3 regions of the Arthrobacter sp. StoSoilB19 genome follow, and region 3 is predicted to be linked to each of the others. Evidence: riboswitches for the same ligand, from Rfam matches in the RefSeq annotation. Region 3 holds a riboswitch; each other region holds the start of a gene.
The links. Region 3 has a riboswitch for cyclic di-AMP ahead of LDO86_RS03990 (M23 family metallopeptidase). Riboswitches for the same ligand answer to the same signal wherever they lie in the genome.

Region 1 (4,937 bases), 150 kb from region 3:
CGTCCGTCACCGCCACCACGTTCGGCAAGAAGCTGGTGGGCCGTACCCGGCCCGACCATGCGGACGCCGTCCCCCCTTACGAGGATTCGCCATCCTTCCCCAGCGGACACACCCTGAACACCACCGTGGTGATCAGTCTGGTGATCTACCTCATCTGCCTTCAGTTCCACACCATGCGGGTCCGGGTTACCGCCATCACCGCCGGCTCGATCTTCATCATCGCCATGGGCCTGAGCCGGGTCTTCCTGGGCCACCACTGGCTCACGGACGTTATGGCCGGCTGGATCCTGGGCCTGGCCTGGGTGGCAATCGTTATCCTGGCCCACCGGCTGTTCCACCTGGTCCGAAGGCGCGAGCACGCAGGGGCAGCGCCGTCGTTCGACCGTCCCATCGTCCGGGACGTGGTGGCCGAGGAACTGCACGACGGCGAACACTCCGGACGCGGGAAGGGCAGCGCCGAGTGATAGTTTTGGGGGATGCGCACTCTCGTTGTTGACCACCCCCTGGTCGCCCACAAGCTCACTGTCCTGAGGGACAAGAACACGCCGTCGCCGGTCTTCCGCCAGCTGACGGAAGAGCTGGTGACCCTGCTGGCCTACGAAGCCACTCGGGAGGTCCGCACCGAGCCCGTCACCATCGAGACGCCCGTCAGCACCACCGTCGGCACCGCCTTCACCAAGCCCACCCCGCTGGTGGTTCCCATCCTGCGCGCCGGCCTGGGAATGCTGGAAGGCATGACCAAGCTGGTTCCCACCGCTGAAGTGGGTTTCCTGGGCATGGCCCGGGACGAGGAGACACTGGACATCATCACCTACGCGGAGCGCCTGCCGGAGGACCTCACCGGCCGCCAGGTTTTCGTCCTGGACCCCATGCTGGCCACGGGCGGAACCCTGCGCGAAGCCATCAAGTTCCTGTTCAAGCGCGGCGCTTCCGACGTCACCTGCATCTGCCTGCTGGCCGCCCCCGAGGGCCTGGCGCGGCTGGAGGAGGAACTGTCAGGGGCCAACGTGCACATCGTCCTGGCCTCCATCGACGAGAAGCTCAACGAGAAGTCCTACATTGTCCCCGGGCTGGGCGACGCCGGCGACCGCCTCTACGGCATCGCCGGGTAGCACTTCAACCCTGTTTGAACGGGCTCTTTCCCAACGGGTGTCCCGCCGCTAGCCTGTGCGGATGGACTGGAAACTCGAGCTTGTCTTTGTCCCCGTATCCGACGTTGACCGTGCCAAGGACTTCTACGTCAACAAAGTGGGCTTTAACGCCGACTACGACGAGCGGCCGTCGGACTCCATCCGCTTTGTGCAGTTGACGCCGCCGGGCTCGGCCTGCTCCATCTGCATCGGCGAAGGACTCGTCGACGCCCCGCCCGGCACGGGCTCCAACCTGCAGATGGTGGTCGACGACATCAATGCGGCGCATGACCAGCTCAAGAGCAACGGCGTGGATGTCAGCGATGTGGACGTCCAGGACTGGGGCCACTTTGTGTACTTCGCCGATCCGGACGGAAACAAGTGGGCTGTCCAGTACATCCCGTGGCGGAACGCCGGGCCGGGCGCTGGCGGGAACACCGGACAGGACGCCGGACCGGGCGCTGGTTAACCAAAGCGGCGGGCCGCATCATGATGATGCGGGCCGCCGCTTTGGTGCAGTTCCCCCGGCATCGCTGCCGCCGGGGGGGAGTAGTGCCTAGTACCAGTTGTGGGCCAGGTGGAAGTTCAGGGCACCACAGGGCGACTGGTAGCTCTTCTTGATGTAGTCCAGGCCCCAATTGATCTGCGTGCGGTAGTTGGTGAGGTAGTCCGCGCCGGCGCTTGCCATCTTCTCAGCGGGCAGGGACTGGACGATGCCGTATGCCCCGCTGCTGGAATTGGTGGCCGTGGTGGTCCAGTCGGACTCCTTGGTCCACAGCGTCTGCAGGCACTGCATCTGGTCCGGTCCCCAGCCAAACGCCCCCAGCTGGCTGGCGGCGTACGCTTGGGCGCCTGCAGGATCGTTAACCGCGACGGCGCGAGCCGGCTCAGGTGCGGGGGCGGGCTCAGGCGCCGGGGCCGGGGCAGGCGCTGCGGGTGCTGCCGGTGCCGCTGCGGGGGCCGGTTCCGCTGCCTGCGGTGCCACGCTGATGGCAGCGGGCGCGGGGCTTGCTGCCGGGTTGGAGCGGATCTCGCTCTTCTCGATGCTCATTTGAGCGTCGGACGCCGACGTGGAAGGGTTGGACGCGGTGGATGACACCGGAGTCATGCTGCTGGTGGCCTGTCCTGCCGCGCCTACCCCCACCAGCACCGCGCACGATGCTGCAAGGACGGCGGCGCGCTGGCCCAGGGTGGTCTTCTTGGCCTGCTGCGCGGCCCTGTGTTTAGCCTTGGCCTGCAGCAGGCGTGCTTCTGCCGTGTTTTTGGACATGATTGATCGCCTCTCACACCTGCGGAGTTAGCTGTCGGGTTCGGATGAGGGCATCCGGCCGTACGGAAAGATCACGTACTGGCTTAACCCCAAGGGCATTCAATGCCCGGGACGGTGGGTCCCCCGCCTCTGCCGTAGCTCAATCGGAATCCGGGGAAGCGGCAGAGCTTGGCGTCGACCCGGGATATGCGGCCCGAACGGGGGCCGCACCCAATCGACGCTACAGGAAGTGCACGCGAAAGTCACATTTAGGTAACGGAAGTCACGATCCTCAGCGCGTTGATTTGCCGGATTCCCCGTTCGTAACCTCGGTCCCATTGGGGTATGGCCGCCCCATTTCATGAGCGCAGCGCGCCGACCGTTACAGTTCCCGTTACCCAGCCAACAGGTAGACGGTGGTGCCGCCAATGCTCTGCGCCGTGAAGTTGTTCGCCACCCACTGGGCGATCTGGGCGGCAGCGTCCGAACCGGTACTGGCCCGGATGGTTCCGCCTGTGATGAAGTAGTGGATCTTTCCCTGGGACACCAGATCCTGGAACTCCGCCAAGGTAGGGGCGGGATCTGTGCCGTTGAACCCACCCACCGCCATGACCGGCAGTTCCGTTGCCAACTGGTAACCGGCAGCGTTGTTCGACCCCACCACTGCCGCTGCCCAGGTGTAGCCCGAGGCGCCATTCCTGAGTGCTGCCACGAGTTCCGCGGACGGCGTGGGGGCGCCCAAGAGGCCTCCCACGGCCCCGCCTCCGCGACCACCGGCAGCAGCGGTTCCGCCGGGAAGTGTTCCCCCGGGCGCGCCCTGCTGGCGGGCCGTGTTTCCCTGGGTTGTTGGCTGCCTGGTGCTGCCTGTCCCGCTCCGGCCAGGGCCCGTCCCGCGAGGGGCGAAGCCCGACGAGGGCCCGGCACTGACGATCGCCCCGCTGTGCGTTGTCGACGCCGTGGAAAGGGAGTACGCCAGCGGCCCGGTGAGCGACGCCGCAATGGCGAGCGCCGCCGTCGTCCGCTGCACGGCACGCCAGCGCAGGAACCTGCCGAACGCCACGCCCGCTGCGGCCGCCAAGCCTCCGGAAAGGACCAGCCAACGCAGCCACGCGCCGTAGGCGGACGTGGTGCCCAGCAGCTGGAAGGCCATCAGGGCGGCCGCGGCCACCGCTGCGGCCAGCAGGAGTGCGGCGGGTGGCTGCTGCCGGTGCTGCCACAGGAGGACCGTGCCCAGCCCCGCAAGCCCGGCGATCCCCGGCGCCAGCGCCACGGCGTAGTAAGGGTGGATGATGCCGGCCATGAAGCTGAAGACCAGGCCCGTCACCAGCACCCACGAGCCCCAGATGATGACGGCGGCGCGCACCGCATCGGTCCGCGGGGCCCGCCGGCCCAACCACAGCAGGCCCGCCGCAAGGATCAGGGCGGACGGCAGCAGCCACGCGATCTGGCCGCCGAACTCGCTGTTGAACATCCGGAGCAGCCCGGGATCTCCCCAGCCGTTGCCGCCGCCCACACTGCCGGTCTCGTCGCCCGTCAGCCGGCCCAGCCCGTTGTAACCCAGCGTGAGCTCCAGGATGGAGTTGTTTTGCGATCCGCCGATGTAGGGACGCAGGCCGGCCGGCGTCAGCTCCACCGCCAGGAGCCACCACCCGGCGGAGGCCACCATGGCCGCTCCCGCCGCGGCCAGCCGGAGCAGGCGCCGCGGGAGACTGTGCGGGCCTGCCAGCGCGTAGGCGATTGCGAATCCCGGAACCACCAGCAGGACCTGCAGCTGCTTGGCCAGGAAGCCGAAGCCCAGGAACACTCCGGCAAGCAGGAGCCAGCGCAACCGGTCCTCCTGGACTGCACGGAGGACCGCGTAGGCGGCTGCCGTCATGAGCAGCACCAGCAGGGCGTCCGGGTTGTTGAAGCGGAACATCAGCGTGGCAACGGGGGTGAGGGCCAGGACGGCCGCGGCGATCAGTCCTGCGCGGTGCGCCAGGCGTGGATCGGCCGTGGCAGGCGACGCGGCCCGCCGTACGGCCAGGTAAAGCAGCCAGGCGGTGCCGACGCCCATCAGTGCCTGGGGGACCAGGATGCTCCAGGAACTGAGGCCGAAGATCCGGACGGACAACCCCATGATCCACAGCGACGCCGGCGGCTTGTCCACCGTGATGGCGTTGGCCGCGTCGGAAGAGCCGAAAAACCAGGCCGTCCAGTCCTGCGATCCGGCCTGGGCCGCGGCGGAATAGAACGCGTTGGCCCAGCCGGATGCTCCAAGGTTCCACAAGTACAGCACGGCGGTCCCGGCCAGCACCGCTGCCAGTTCCAGCCCCCGCCGGAGCGCCCGCGGGTCCGGCCGGTAGCAGGCCGGGACAGGATGATGCGCGGCGGCAGGAGCGCCGGCAGGGTGTCCGGTGTGGACCGACGCAGTGTGGACGGACGCTGGGTAGTGGCTGGCCATGGAGTCCTACTTGGTGAGTTGGTACACGGTGGAGTTGCCTACGGTCTGGGCCTGGAAGTTGGCCTGGACCCAGGCGGCCACCTCGGAATTGCCGCGACCACCCATGCCGCCGCCA
Region 2 (4,937 bases), 1.5 Mb from region 3:
GGCAGCAGCTGAATCCACGGTCACTTTTGACGGCCGTTTCGCCCGGGAACTGTCGGAACTCGCCGTTCCCTGGCAGGCCGAGGAAGCCCCCAGCCCCGAGCTCCTGGTCCTGAACGACAGGCTCGCACGCGACCTGGGCCTGGACCCAGGGTACCTTCGCAGTCCCGAAGGGGTGCGGCTCCTGGTGGGCAACCACGTTCCGGCGGGCGCCACCCCGGTGGCGCAGGCCTACGCGGGCCACCAGTTCGGCGGCTACTCTCCGCTGCTTGGCGACGGACGCGCCCTGCTGCTTGGTGAGGTCACGGACAAAGGCGGCCGCCTCCTGGACCTCCATCTCAAAGGCTCGGGGCGCACGCCGTTTGCCCGCGCCGGGGACGGACGTGCCGTCGTCGGGCCCATGCTCCGTGAGTACGTGGTAAGTGAAGCCATGCATGCCCTGCACATTCCCACCACCCGCTCGCTCGCGGTCGTGGCAACTGGCCGGCAGGTCAGGCGTGACGGCATGCTGCCCGGTGCGGTCCTGGCGCGGGTTGCCGGCAGCCACCTGCGCGTCGGCAGCTTCCAGTACGCGCGGGCCACGGAAAACTTCGAGCTGCTGAAGCGGCTGGCGGATTTCGCCATCGGCAGGCACTACCCGCACGCTGCCGGCGCCCCAAACCCCTACCTGGAGTTGTTCGCCTCGGTGGTCTCCGCCCAGGCGGACCTGGTGGCCCGGTGGATGCTGGTGGGGTTCGTGCACGGGGTCATGAATACGGACAATATGACCATCTCAGGGGAAACCATCGACTACGGCCCGTGCGCGTTCATGGATGTGTTCAATCCCGCCGCTGTCTACAGTTCCATCGACGTCAGCGGACGCTACGCCTACGCCAACCAGCCGGTGCTGGCCGAATGGAACCTTGCACGGCTGGCGGAGGCAATGCTGCCGCTGATCGACGGGGACCAGGAAAAGGCGGTTGCCCCCGCGGTGGAGGTACTTGGCGGATTCCGCGGACAGTACAGCCAGGCGTGGTCCGGCGGCATGAAGGCCAAGCTGGGCCTGTCGGGGGATGCGGACAGCGACGCCGCCTCCGCCCTGGTGGACGGTGCCATTGCCATCCTGAAGGACGGGCCGGTGGACTACACCTTGTTCTTCCGGAACCTGGGCAAGGCCGCGCGGGGGGACCTCCGTCCCGTGCGCGGCATGGTCCTGGACCTTGAAGCGTTCGACGCCTGGGCGGAGCGGTGGCAGGCCCTGGGGCCCGACGCGGAACTGATGGACAGCGTGAACCCTGCCTATATTCCGCGGAACCACCTCGTGGAAGAGGCGCTGTCCGCCGCCACTGACGGAAACCTGGCTCCCCTGCAGCAGTTGCTCGAGGCCGTCGGCAGCCCCTTCGCCGAGCGGCCGGGCCTGGAACGCTACGCCGAAGGTGCCCCTGAGGATTTCGGCACGTACATGACCTTCTGCGGGACGTGACTGTTCAGCGGTACGGTGCGGAAATGACAGGAGGGCGGCAGCCGGGAATACCCGGCTGCCGCCCTCCTGTCTAAGAACAGCTTTGCTGTTTAGTACCAGCCTGCTGCTGCCAAAGCGTTGCGAAGGCTAGGCTACGCGGACTGCGGAGTAGCCGCCGAGCCAGCTGATGGAGTGGACCTCGGTGCTGTAGCCGTTGACGCCGCCGCTCACAACCTGGCCGTTGCCGGCGTACACGCCCACGTGGCCGGAGGTGATGATCAGGTCGCCGGGGGCGGGAGCGCCGACAACGGTTCCGTACTGGAAGAACTGCGTGGGGGCCAGGTCGCCGACGGACTTGCCGACGGAGCGCAGGGCCTTCTCAACCATTGCGGTGCAGTCCTGGTTCACGCCGACCTGGCTGTAAGCGGATGCCAGGATGGCAGCGCCGGTCCCGGTGCCGGTGGACGCCGCCGGGGCGGCTGAGGCGTAGGACATGTTCATGCCGGTGTTTGCCGGTGCGGTTGCGGCTGCCGTCTGGACGGGAGCTGCTGCCGGCGCCGGGGCTGCGGTGTGGCCAGCGCCGGGGATCTGGATCTGGTCACCGGGGTAGATGATGGAGGACAGTCCCAGTCCGTTGGCGGCCAGGACGTCGTTGAGGCTGACGCCATGGGCGGCCGCGATGGCCCCGATGGTGTCGCCGGACACCACCGTGTGGACGGTTCCTGCTGCTGCGACGGGTGCTGCTGCCGGGGCAGGTGCGGAGTATGCCTGGACGCTGGTGTTCTCAGTGGTGTCCGGGCCGGTGACACCTGCATGGGCCGGGGCTCCGACGCCAAAGGCAATACCGGACGCTGCAGCAACGGCAAGCGCCGGACGGCCCAGCGAACGGGCCTGGGACTTGGCGGTTACGGCGAGGCCCTCGAGCACAATGGAGCGGGCCGGAGTCGCGCGGTGACGGGCAGTGGTGGAAATTTTTGACACAGTTGATCGCCTCTCCCATGCCTGCGGGGTGAGCTGTCGGGTTCGGGCTGGAGATACCCGGCCGGTAGCTGGCTCCGCGGGCGGAGGCGCTAACGACTTAACCCCAAGGCCACATGTGGCCGTAGAAACTTGGTTCCCCCGTCCCTGCCAAACGGAAAGCGGTTGAATCCCATGATCAGCGGCAGGGCTCGGCATGCTGACGGGAATGTCCCGTCTGAGAGGGACACCAAACGACCATAACCCGCGCTGCCCCCGATTGTCACATTTGGATAACATACGAGGCTCCCCTCTCAATTGCGCAAACGTCTTGATGTACTTCGCATTTCGGGCGGTGACCTCGACCGATGCAGGCAGGGTCTTTATCGCTGCAAACGGTAACAATGTGGCCACGGACGCGCCCTCGGGGGCCGCGCCGGACGGTAAGCTTCGGGACTATGCCCCTGTTCGTGACCAGCCGAGGGATCCCGCTCCTCGGTGGCGTGCTGGCCATCGCCCTGGCCGCCGCCACCGTGCTGCCGGCCGCAGCGGAGGAGCCGCCGCCCGGCGGATATCCCTCCTGGTCGGATGTGCAGCAGGCGCAGTCGTCCGAAGCGGCAAAAGCTGCAGAAATTGCCACCATCGACGGGCTCTTGACCGGCCTGCAGGCGCAGTCGGAGGCAGCCGGGGACGCAGCCGTACGGTCGGCCGCCGAATACGCTGCCGCGGATGCAGAGCTCCAGTCCGCCACATCACGCCTGGAAACCCTGTCCGCACGGGCCGCCCGCGCAAACGACGAAGTGGCCCGGTACCGGAAGGACCTCGGCGCCCTGGCCGTGCAGTCGTACAAGACAGGCGGGACCAACGCCGGGTTCTTCGTGGCGCTGGACGCCCTGGGGACCAACAGCGTCCAGGGCCTCAACCTCGTCAAGCTCGTGGGGGACAAGACGGCCGCGTTGGTGGTCAAGGCGGCGGCGGCCGGAAAGGTATCCGCTGCCCTGGTGGAACAGGAAAAGGTTGCCAGGAGCGAACGGGAGCGCCTGTCCGGGGAGGCAAAGGCAAAAGCCGGGGCAGCCAGTTCCGCCAGGGACGCACTGGCACGGCAGGTGGCCGAGGAGCAGCGGCACGGCGGCGAGCTAACGGCCCAGCTTGCCACCCTGAAAGGGACGACGGCGGCGCTTGAGGGGGAGTACCGCCAAGGCCAGGCTGCGCTGGCTGCCTACGAGGCGGCCCAGGCGGCCAAGCGCGCCGCAGCGGAGGAGCAGGCCCGCCGCCAGGCCGAAGCGGCCGCCAGGGCCGCCGCGGCGGCCGCCCAGCAGCCCAGGCCGCCCGCACCAGCCGCCCCAGCCGCCGTGGGCGGCAATCCTGTCCCGGTGAATCCAGCCCCTGCCAATCCTGTCCCGGCCAACCCTCCGCCGGCCAACCCTCCGCCGGCCAACCCTGTCCCTTCCGTTCCGGAGGCGCCGCCAGCCGAGCCGGCCCTGCCCAGCCCGCCCGCCGTCGTCGTGCCTTCCATTCCCGGTGGAGCGGTCAACGATCCGGCAGGGGCGAAAAGCTACGCGTCCGGACGCCTTGCCGCTTTCGGCTGGGGCCAGGACCAGTTCCTGTGCCTGGCCCAGTTGTGGACCAAGGAATCCAACTGGCTGACCACCGCCACCAACGCGTGGTCCGGGGCCTACGGAATTGCCCAGGCACTGCCGCCCGGCAAGTATGCCAGCGCCGGGAGCGACTGGCTGACCAGCTACCGGACGCAGATCGAATGGGGCCTGGGCTACATCCGTGACCGCTACGGGTCGCCGTGCGGGGCATGGAACCATTCCGTATCCCTGAACTGGTACTGACTGACGCGCTAGGCTTTCCCCATGCCAGATTTCGAACGGTTCCGTGCACTGCTCGAAGAGGAGCGGACGCGGCGGATGGCGCTGCTGCCGGCGCTGCGGGCGGACATCGACGCTGCGAATTCGGCCCGCCAGGACTCCAACGTCGACGACGAACACGATCCGGAGGGCGCCACGATCGCCTTCGAGCTGTCACAGGCATCGGCGCTGCTGAAACAAAGCTCGGCGGGGCTGGACCAGATTGAAGCTGCCCTGGCCCGGCTGGCCGCGGGGACCTATGGCATCTGTGCGGTGTGCGGGGAACCCATCGCCGAGGGCAGGCTGGAAGCCCGGCCCTGGACCCCGTTCTGCATCCACCACGCCTCCGCGGGGCGCGCGCGGTGACCGGCACAGCGGACGTGGTGTCCGCTGCGGCGGAATTTGTTGACCGTACCCTCCAGAATGAGGGCGCCTGGTACCGCGCGGACGACGTCGCACACCGCCCGGGCGGTGTGCTGGCCTCGTATGGTTCCTCCGTGGGCGCCGTCCGTGGAACCGTGCGCGACGCCCTGCGCAAATTCACGGACCTGGACCACGACGCAACCGTGATGCTGGCCTCTGCCCTCTGGGGACAGCCGGGGCCCGGCTCCCGCCCGGTTTTCGAGCGCCGCCTTGCCGCCGTGGTGCTGCTGCAGTCACGGGTGCGGCTCCTGCAGCATTCGGAC
Region 3 (4,937 bases):
AGCGAAAAAGCCTTGGGCAAAGAAATAGCCCTTGGAGCGTTAAGCCCAAGAACTAGTTGCCGTAGTGGTAGTACGAGGAGGTGCCAGTGGCTGCAGGCGAGTGGAGCAGCGTGCCCTGGGAGGGGTTGAGTGCGCTGATCATCATGCCGTTGCCGACGTAGATGCCGACGTGCGCGCCACCGTTCTGGACAACCAGGTCACCCGGCTGCGGGGTGGAGGTGGGAGTCATGATGCTCCACGCATTGGTGCGGGGGATGCTGATTCCGGCCTGGGCGTAAACCCACTGCACGAACCCGGAGCAGTCCCAGCCGGTGACCGGGCTGGTGCCGCCCCACACGTAGGAGTGGCCGATGCCGGTGTAGGCGATGGCAGCGATGCCCGAGGTTGCCGCAGCGGATACGGTCTCCGCCGTCTTGGCGGCCGGAGACGCCTCCTGGCCTGTAGTGGTGGCGCGGTTCGCCGATGCCGTGGACTGGGTACGCACCGCTTCCACCTTCGGAGCAGCGGTGGTCTTGACGACCGGACGCTCGAAGGACACCGTGGCCGTGGGTGCGGCCGTGACAGCGAGGGCTGCCTGGGACGAGCCGGACTCGGTGGAGGCAGAGACACCGGCCGTCGTGTCAGCTGCCGTGGCGGGCAGGCCCATGCTCAGGATGAGGCCGGAAGCCGCTGCCACAACGGCAGCCTGGCGGCCTACGGTCCCGGCATTTGCACTGACGGCCTTGGACATGGCGTCCAGGGGGTTGGTGCGAACCGTTTGCGCACGGTGGCGCGCAGAATGATGGCGTGAAGACACGAAGGTAGCCTCTCCCAATGCCTGCGAGGTGAGCTGTCGGATTCGGATGGGAGTCACCCGGCCACGCTGCTTCCTGGGAAGCTTGTGACTTAACCCCAAGGCCTTCTGAACATGAAGGCCAAAATTGGTTCCCCCGCCCCTGCCAGACGATGAAATGCGAACGGACCTTGAGCGGTGGCAGAGTTAGGCAATCCACTCAAGAGCGTCAACTTCGGAAAAGTTGACGCGAGTTAGACGGTACAGCAGTTTTGCTTCAATGTCACATTCAGGTCACGGCGCGTCGCGGACATGTGAGAGCGGGCAACCATTTGGTTACAGCCAGCCCATGGGATCGACAACTTCGCCATTGACCTGCACCTCGAAGTGGAGGTGGCAGCCGGTGGATGCGCCCGTGGTACCGCTCAGTGCCACCACGTCCCCGCGGGAGACGGTCTGGCCCACCTTGACGTTGAAGGACGAGAGATGGTTGTAGGTGGTCTCCAGCCCGTTGCCGTGGTCAATGACCACGCGGTTTCCGCCACCGAACTGGTGCCAGCCGGCAAAGGTCACGGTACCTGTCGCGGCGGCCAGGACCGAGGTCCCGCACTGCGCCACGAAGTCCTGGCCCCGGTGGAAGTCTCCGGAGCCTCCGGTGATGGGACTGACCCGGTAGCCGAAGGGGGAAGCGGTGGTGAGGGAGGCGAGGGGTGCAGCCAGGGTGCCGGCCGAAGCGGCACGCGTGACGGAGCCGGCGGACTGGGCGCTCAGGAGTTGCTTCAGCTTCCCGTCCGGGTCGGCCTGGGTCACCACGGCCGACCGGCTGAAGTCGATCTGTGCTCCGACATCGGCCGAGATCTGGGGCTGGGGGCTGACGGCGGACGCGGCCAAGGGGGCACTGCCGGCGGCATCCGTGGCCATGACGGGACTCGTGGCGGGCACCGTGACCGTCAGCACCAGGCCTGTGGCGGCAAGGGCAATGCCGGCTTTTTGGCCAATACCGCTGGCCGCGGCAAACTCCGTCATCTGCCGGAAGGGACCCCGGCGGCGGCGCGCGTCACGATGCAGGTCGCGGGGGCGCTCCGCTGCGACAACTTCGGCAACCCGGGGTGCCGAAGGGGGGCCGGCCGCGCGGCGGCGGCCCCGGGAGGTCTGCATGGTCAAGAAGGGTTCCTCTCTGGAAGAAGCCTGCGGAGTTAGCTGTCGGATTCGGGTCAGAGAGATCAAAGACCCGGTCCGCCTTAGGCAAGCTTCTGCACAGGGGGTATTCCCGGAAGAATCCTTCACTGGAGAGGCTTGCTGCTGACGGACTTCACCCCAAGGCAGTCCCCCGCTGCCGCTTGTGGTTCCCCCGCCTCTGCCAGTAACGACTCGTGCACCTGACCCGCTGGCAGAGCTCGGCTCCGGATCAGGTAACGCTTATGTATCAACGCTTGGTTCCACTATAGAGGCTTAAGACCCTAGGTAACAATTCCGTTACCTTTGCGTGGTCGCCCCTCTGTGGGGTATGGGGGCCCCGATCAGGGCTGGCTGATGGCCACGAAGACGTGGGCGGCAACCTCGGGCGGCAGCTCCAATGCGCCTTCGATTCCGGGGACCCGCACGGAGATGTATTCGCCCACGCGTTCCAGCGCCACGGCGGCACCCGGCCGGATACCGCCCTCGTCCAGCTGCGCCAGCAGCTCCGGTTCCACCTGGATCGGCTCCGCCAGGCGGCTGATGGTCACTCCGGAGGCGGGCCCGTAATTCTTCATCGCTTCCACCAGGCTGATGGCGCCGTCGGCAAAGCCGGGCCCCGCCTGGCCGCCCAGCGCCGCAAGGCCAGGGATGGGGTTGCCGTACGGCGACTCGGTGGGGTGGTCCAGCATCTCGTAGATGCGGCGCTCAACGCGCTCGCTCATGACATGTTCCCAGCGGCAGGCTTCGTCGTGGACGTAGGCCCAGTCCAGGCCAATGACGTCTGCCAGCAGGCGTTCGGCCAGCCGGTGCTTCCGCATGACCTCCGTGGCGCGCTTGCGGCCCGTGTCCGTGAGTTCCAGGTGCCGGTCGCCGGACACGACCACCAGCCCGTCCCGCTCCATGCGGCCGATGGTCTGGGAAACGGTGGGACCGGAGTGGCGCAGACGCTCGGCGATACGGGCCCGAAGGGCAACGATGTTTTCTTCCTCAAGCTCCAGAATGGTCCTGAGGTACATCTCCGTAGTGTCGATCAGATCCGTCATCCAGCTCAGCTCCTCGAGCGCAGTACCTTGCGTTGTCCCACCGTATCGCCTCTTCGCGCAAAGTAGTCCGGGGGAAAGCTTAGCCTATTTTGACTTTGTCCGAATAGCCGCGCCCCGAGGGGCTGCGCGGGGACGGCACGTCTCACTGTCCGGACTATGACGGGCCTGGCTCCCGCCCCCGGCGGCGGTTCAGGCAGAATGGGAATGGCCCGCAGCGCAGCCACCGGCGCTGCCGACCACCGACCGCCCGCCCTTCCGGACCAAACTTTTGTCCCCGCCGAATTGGAGCACCTGTGAGCGACACCAGCATCACGATCCCCGCCGACCTCCTGCCCCAGGACGGGCGGTTCGGAGCCGGCCCGTCAAAGGTCCGGCAGGAGCAGATCGACGCGCTGGCAGCAGCTTCCAAGACGATCCTTGGCACATCGCACCGGCAGGCCCCGGTCAAGAACCTGGTCGGAGCGGTCCGTGAAGGGCTGAGCCAGTTCTTCCGCGCCCCGGAGGGCTACGAGGTGGTCCTCGGCGTCGGCGGCTCCACGGCTTTCTGGGACATCGCGAGCTTCGGCCTCGTGGAGAAGAAGGCCCAGCACCTGTCCTTCGGTGAGTTCGGGTCCAAGTTCGCCGCCGCCACCAACAAGGCGCCCTTCCTGGAAGCCTCCTCCATCATCAAGTCCGAGCCCGGCACCCGGCCCGCAGCCAAGGCCGAGGCCGGCGTGGACGTCTACGCCTGGCCGCAGAACGAGACCTCCACCGGCGTCGCCGCCCCCGTCAAGCGGGTAGCCGGAGCCGACGAGGGATCACTGGTCCTCGTGGACGCCACATCAGCGGCCGGCGGATTGGACGTGGACGTTGCCGAGAGCGATGTCTACTACTTCGCCCCGCAGAAGAACTTTGCCTCCGACGGCGGCCTCTGGCTTGGCCTGTTCTCCCCCGCAGCGCTGGAACGCGCCGCGCGCATCAAGGCCAGCGGCCGCTGGATCCCGGATTTCCTGGACCTGCAGACCGCCATCGATAACTCCCGCCTGAACCAGACCTACAACACCCCGTCGCTGTCCACGCTGGTGACGCTGAATGCCCAGGTCCAGTGGCTGAACTCCAACGGCGGCCTGGACTTCGCGGCTGCACGGACGGCCGATTCAGCCGGCCGCATCTACAGCTGGGCGGAAGCGTCCGGCTTCGCCACTCCGTTCGTGGCCAAGCCCGAGGAACGCTCCAACGTGATCGCCACGATCGACTTCGACGAATCGATTGATGCCGCCACCGTGGCCAAGGTCCTGCGCGCCAACGGCATCGTGGACACCGAGCCTTACCGGAAGCTGGGCCGCAACCAGCTGCGCATCGCCACCTTCGTGGCCATCGAGCCCAGCGACGTCTCCGCCCTGCTGGCCAGCATCGACTACGTGGTGGGCGAGCTGCGCAAGTAACCCGAGCTGCGCAAGTAACCCGAGCTGCGCAAGTAACCACAGTTAAAGCACGACGGCGCCGCCCGGGTTTCCCCCGGACGGCGCCGTTTGTTTGTGGTCAGGAAGTCCTTGTTTCGGCGTCAGGCTCCGCGCCGTCGTCGGCCGGCCCTTCATCCCCGGGTTCCCGCTCCGCTGCCCGAAGCCCATCCGGGGTCCCCTGCCCGGGCTCCTGCTGTTCCGGTTCCTGCTGTTCCGGCTCCTGCTGCTCCGGTTCCTGCTGCTGTTCGTCCTCGGGACGGACGCGTTCGGCCCACGGCACCCACTCCGGGGCCAGGACGGAGTCCCCGGACGGCAGCAGGCCCAACTCGTTGACCGTGACCACCTTGGAGCGCGAGTTACGGGTCAGTACCGCATACCACTGCCAGCCCACATAGCCGGGCAGCCGGGATTCGAACAGGTGCGTGACCAGCCGGTCGCCCTCGCTCTTGGCTGCCAGGTGCGGCCCGATGGTGCCGGCCGGGGTGATGCCCTCCACTGCAG

Region 1: linked by a shared signal. The riboswitch ahead of LDO86_RS03350 (hypothetical protein) and the one ahead of LDO86_RS03990 (M23 family metallopeptidase) in region 3 are both predicted to bind cyclic di-AMP.
Region 2: linked by a shared signal. The riboswitch ahead of LDO86_RS10880 (LysM domain-containing protein) and the one ahead of LDO86_RS03990 (M23 family metallopeptidase) in region 3 are both predicted to bind cyclic di-AMP.

The regions. Positions count from the first base shown of each region.
Region 1 covers NZ_AP024650.1:691,822-696,758, forward strand. The annotation lists gene LDO86_RS03335 (phosphatase PAP2 family protein) at 1-464, shown strand, start outside; gene upp (uracil phosphoribosyltransferase) at 477-1,112, shown strand; gene LDO86_RS03345 (VOC family protein) at 1,174-1,599, shown strand; gene LDO86_RS03350 (hypothetical protein) at 1,687-2,400, opposite strand; cyclic di-AMP (ydaO/yuaA leader) riboswitch at 2,406-2,566, opposite strand; gene LDO86_RS03355 (glycosyltransferase family 39 protein) at 2,774-4,822, opposite strand; gene LDO86_RS03360 (glycosyltransferase family 39 protein) at 4,829-4,937, opposite strand, start outside.
Region 2 covers NZ_AP024650.1:2,377,708-2,382,644, reverse strand. The annotation lists gene LDO86_RS10885 (protein adenylyltransferase SelO) at 1-1,459, shown strand, start outside; gene LDO86_RS10890 (ribonuclease Z) at 1-12, shown strand, start outside; gene LDO86_RS10880 (LysM domain-containing protein) at 1,586-2,419, opposite strand; cyclic di-AMP (ydaO/yuaA leader) riboswitch at 2,423-2,593, opposite strand; gene LDO86_RS10875 (lytic transglycosylase domain-containing protein) at 2,854-4,236, shown strand; gene LDO86_RS10870 (TraR/DksA C4-type zinc finger protein) at 4,258-4,617, shown strand; gene LDO86_RS10865 (DNA alkylation repair protein) at 4,614-4,937, shown strand, end outside.
Region 3 covers NZ_AP024650.1:843,795-848,731, reverse strand. The annotation lists gene LDO86_RS03995 (NlpC/P60 family protein) at 53-796, opposite strand; cyclic di-AMP (ydaO/yuaA leader) riboswitch at 801-996, opposite strand; gene LDO86_RS03990 (M23 family metallopeptidase) at 1,109-1,930, opposite strand; cyclic di-AMP (ydaO/yuaA leader) riboswitch at 1,941-2,185, opposite strand; gene LDO86_RS03985 (metal-dependent transcriptional regulator) at 2,293-2,994, opposite strand; gene serC (phosphoserine transaminase) at 3,288-4,418, shown strand; gene LDO86_RS03975 (DUF3027 domain-containing protein) at 4,516-4,937, opposite strand, start outside.